One region of the Paeniglutamicibacter sp. NPDC012692 genome, then DNA from elsewhere that is predicted to be linked to it. Evidence: predicted binding sites of a transcription regulator. Region 1 holds the regulator's gene; the other holds the start of a gene.
What was found. Region 1 encodes Rex, which represses fermentation and respiration genes when NADH is low (regulators of the CRP and FNR family bind a similar motif). Its sites were predicted from a motif close to CTTGTGAANNNNTTCACAAG; they were not measured.
Positions count from the first base shown of each region.

Region 2: a site for Rex is predicted at 757-776, ahead of ACFY5D_RS13835 (queuosine precursor transporter). Genes of this name have one in related genera too.

Region 1 is NZ_JBIBDE010000001.1:1,521,080-1,523,277, reverse strand. It holds gene ACFY5D_RS07115 (HAD family hydrolase) at 1-274, opposite strand, end outside; gene ACFY5D_RS07110 (glutaredoxin family protein) at 325-579, shown strand; gene ACFY5D_RS07105 (redox-sensing transcriptional repressor Rex) at 663-1,373, shown strand; gene ACFY5D_RS07100 (hypothetical protein) at 1,480-2,198, opposite strand, start outside.
Region 2 is NZ_JBIBDE010000003.1:413,963-416,160, forward strand. It holds gene ACFY5D_RS13830 (TetR/AcrR family transcriptional regulator) at 68-739, opposite strand; gene ACFY5D_RS13835 (queuosine precursor transporter) at 1,013-1,735, shown strand; gene ACFY5D_RS13840 (ATP-binding cassette domain-containing protein) at 1,918-2,198, shown strand, end outside.

The sequences.
Region 1 (2,198 bases):
CCACGGGGAAACCCTCCACCAAAGTCAATGCGCGATCCTGGATCGCCCTGATATCCCCGAGGTGCTCACCCCGGGCGGAGAAACGCAACTGGTGCAGAAGGAACCAGAGGATTTGGCGGAGCGAAAATGCCTTGTGCCGGTACATCTTGCGGGCCAGCGGAAAGAGGGATGCGCCGCGCATCATGGTGTTGTCCACGTCAAAGAAGGCGGCCATCGGGCGCAGCCTCGCAGTTTCCTCGTCGTCGGGCAGTATATGGGTTTGTGTGGCGGGCATCCCCACAGTCTATTGCACGCATTTTGTCGGGGAGCTGTAGCGTTGGATTCATGAGCACTGCGAAGACGCCCCATGAGATCACCTTGTTAGTCCGTTCCGGGTGCCACCTGTGTCATGCAGCCATGGAAACGCTGGACGAAGTCACCACGCGAATGGGCTACGACTGGCAGAGCGTTGACATAGATGAGCACGACGATCTCTTGGCCAGGCACTCAGAGGAAGTGCCGGTACTCCTGATCGATGGGAAAGTGCGGGATTTCTGGGTCATTGATGCGCAACGCCTCGAGTCATTGCTCAGCAACTGATTGGGGCCGTCGCCGTTCCAAACACTGGAATGCGCTTGATTGCGCCAAGGAGTAGATCGTAGGGTCATGAAAAGATCCAAGGAATGAGTCAGAGCACGATGCCAACCCCGCAACACCTTCCGGCAGACGATGGAGTCGAGCCGTCGGCAAGCCCCGTGACGGGCTCCCTGGATCGGATTCTTCCCGAGGCCACCCTGGCACGGCTTACCCAATACCTGCGGGCCCTGAACGCGCTTCAATCCCAGGGACAGACAAGAACCTCGTCCGGCCTCTTGGCCACGGAAGCTGGCGTCAATCCCTCGATCCTGCGGAAGGACCTTTCCCTGTTGGGTTCATACGGGACCAGGGGAGTGGGCTATGTCGTCACGGAGCTGGCGGAACACATTTCTAAGGCCATGGGCCTGACCCAGCAATGGCGTGTGGCGATCATCGGTGCCGGTAACCTGGGGCGCGCGTTGTCCGGATACGGCGGTTTCCGCAGCAGGGGATTTGAGGTTGTTGCGCTTTTGGACGCGGCGCCGGATGTCATCGGATCCAAGATCGGAGAGTTGACCGTTGCCGACACCAATGACCTGGCTTCGGTTCTCGAATCCACGGGCGCAAACATCGCTGTGCTTTCGGTTCCGGGCGCGGCGGCGCAGGTCCTGTGCGACAAGGTCGTTGAATGCGGGGTGCGCAGCATCCTGAGCTTCGCACCTGTCGTCCTGCAGGTGCCGGAGGGTGTCAACCTCCGGAAGGTCGATCTGGCAACCGAGCTGCAAATCCTGGCCTATCACGCGCAAAACATCGTTTAGGGCTTCATTGGCATTCGCGGCGAGCGAATGGCCCTGCCCTTAACCGGCGGAGGGTTCTTGAATGCGGGTTTCCCCGCATTCAAGAACCCTCCGCCGTGAATGCTCCTTATCGGTAGCCTGCTGCGCGGGCCGCACGTCGGGCGGCGATGTAGGCGCTGGCCGGACGCAGCCAGGCGAACACGACGCCGACCACGCCGACCAGGATGGACAGGATGGACAGGACCGTTCCGCCGAAGATGCCGAAGATCGAAAGCGCGGCGAAGACCGTTGCGAAAATGCGGGCGACGTTGCTTCCCTTGCGGATCATGAACGCCAGCAAGACGTAGATTCCCAGCGAAATTACGGAGAAGACGACGACCATGGTGTGCATGGCGCTGAGGAACGCATCGAGCGACATCCCGGTGTCCTGCCACATCTCGTCAAACTCAGGCGTCGCGGCAAGCTGCTGACGGATCAGGTCCGTGTCAAAGCCAAAGACCGCGGCGATCAACGACAGCATGCCTGCGGCGATGATGACCCAGAACGCGGTGTCGAGTTCCTTGGGGCGCTCGGTCGGCATCTGGGGTGCCGGGAAATTGCCCTGCGGCGGCACCGGGAATCCGACACCGTAAGGCTGTTGCCCATAGGGCGTCTGGCCTTGGGGCGCCTTGCCGTACGGGTTGGGGTTCTGGCCGTAGGGGTTCTGCCCGTAAGGGGTTTGACCGTATGGGTTGGGGTTCTGCCCGTACGGATTCTGCTGCGGGGCGCCGTACTGCGGAGCTTGGCCGTATGGAGGAGGAACCGGGGCGTTCGGATCCTGCGGAGCGACCTGCCCATACTGTGGCG
Region 2 (2,198 bases), on a different contig from region 1:
AGGCGTGGAGAGACGTGACCACGCCTTCAGGTCTCGATGCTGTTGCCGCTGGGTGGGGTCTCCGGAGTCAGTTCGCCGTTCGCACCAGCGAAAGGACGTCGTCGAGGATCGTCCGGACCACCGGCATGCGGGACAGGACCGTCAACCTGGCGACCACCGGCGCCACGTTTTTCACGAGCCTGAAGCTTCGTTTTGCGCCGGGGGAAGAGTCGTGGGCCCAGAAGAGGAAAATGCCGCGCTGGATAAGCCACAGCAATTGGGGAAGGTCCTGCCTGATGGCCAGCGGCGGCAGCGGCCTGGAGGCAGTGACGACCTGGCGCCACAAGCCGAGCTCCTGCGCCCGGTGGATGTCGCCGGGATCCCCCTGCGGCCCGGAAAACGCCGTGCGAATAAACGAAGGTCCAAACTCGTGAAACGGAGCCAGGATTTCGAGGTTCTTTTCCAGGGCCAGGCGCACATTTGTCTCAAGGTTATTGCCTTCGACCAACAGCGGCCAGGTGGCCGCTCGATGCTGTTCGGCAAGGCCCCGATAGAGCTCGTGGACGATCTCATCCTTGGAATCAAAGTAGTAGTAGGCGTTTCCCAGCGAAAGGCCCGATTCCCTTGCAATGGCGCGCATCGTGGTTCCGGAAAAGCCGTCTTCAGCGAAGAGTCGGAGGGCGGTGTTTAGCAACAATTGGCGAGTTTCGGCGCCCTTTGCGGTTTGGTGCGCCACGTGACCCCTTGATTCATTAGGCATGCAGACCATCATAGTCGTTTTTGAACATGTTCAATATGCGGATTTCGTGGCGCAGGTCACACTTTGGCGGGGTAAGCGTGACCAAAATTGCGTGCAGCGGTCGGAAAAGCGCAATTGACCCGGAAAAACGCCGTGGGATACTTGAACCTCAAGTGCTAATACAGCGAGTGCTCCACAGTGGCCCGCAATCGACCCGCCGAAACCTGTTCGAATCGCGGGAAGAATGCTGCCCGGGAGTGACTTGGCGAACCACTTCTTCGATTGGGTATAACCATGGGCGAAATCTCCGCCTCACTTTCACAACGTCCAAAGGCTTCGCGCGCTGTTTTCGCGGCAGCAGGAAGCCCCTACTTCTCCACCGTGCTGGCCTTGATGGCGGTGGTTGTCATACTTTCCAACATCGGTGCGGCCAAGGGCGTCACCTTTGGCCCGATCGTCACCGACGGCGGGTTCTTCCTCTTCCCGCTGGCCTACATCCTGGGTGACGTCATCTCCGAGGTCTACGGATTCAAGATCGCACGCCGGGCGATCATCACGACCTTCGTGCTGGCGGCATTCTCCACGCTCTGCTTCTGGATCATGATCGAGCTGCCGGCGGCCGAGTGGTACGACGGGCAGGAAGCGCTTGAGCGCACGCTCGGCCCGATCTGGCTCATCGTCTTGGCCTCGCTGCTGGGCTTCCTGGTGGGCCAGACGTTGAATTCCCTGGTCCTGGTCAAAATGAAGGAGCGATTCGGCGAACGCGGCCTCGTCGGCCGGTTGATGGGCTCGACGGGCGTGGGCGAGTTCGCCGACACCCTGATCTTCTGCTCCATCGCGGCATCAGTCATCGGGATCGCCGACGCACCCACGTTCATCAACTACGTGCTGGTCGGATTCCTCTACAAGACGGCAGTGGAATTCGCGTTTGTTCCCGTGACCGCATTCGTCATCCGGTGGTTCAAGCGCCGCGAGCCAAGCTACTCGCTGGCGGAGCAGGAGCCCGCAACCGCATAAGGCGGCAGGGAACCCGTTCGGGCGGCAGCGCACTCACAGCACTGGTGAGCGGGCTGCCGCCCTTTGCGTTGCCGCCTTAACGCTGCCGCCCTTTGCGTTGCCGCCTTAACGCAGGATGGAAACGAAGAAAATCATCCAAAGTGCTGAAGGGTTCGATTGTGACCTGCGGGTACCGTCGAATCATGGACAGCACCTCGCGAGACCTGCTCAGGGCCACCGGCCTCGTAGCTGGATACGGCCATCAGGACGTGTGCGGACCCATCGACTTGTTGGTCGAGCCGGGCCAGTCGTTGGGCATCGTCGGCTTCAACGCTGCCGGAAAATCAACGCTGCTGCGAACCCTCGTTGGCTATCAGGAGCCGGTGAGCGGAGAATCGTTCATCCTGGGTTCGTTCACCGACGATTCCAGTTTCATCTATCGCAAAGCAGTCTCGGTGGTCCTCGACGAGGACGCCTTCTTCCC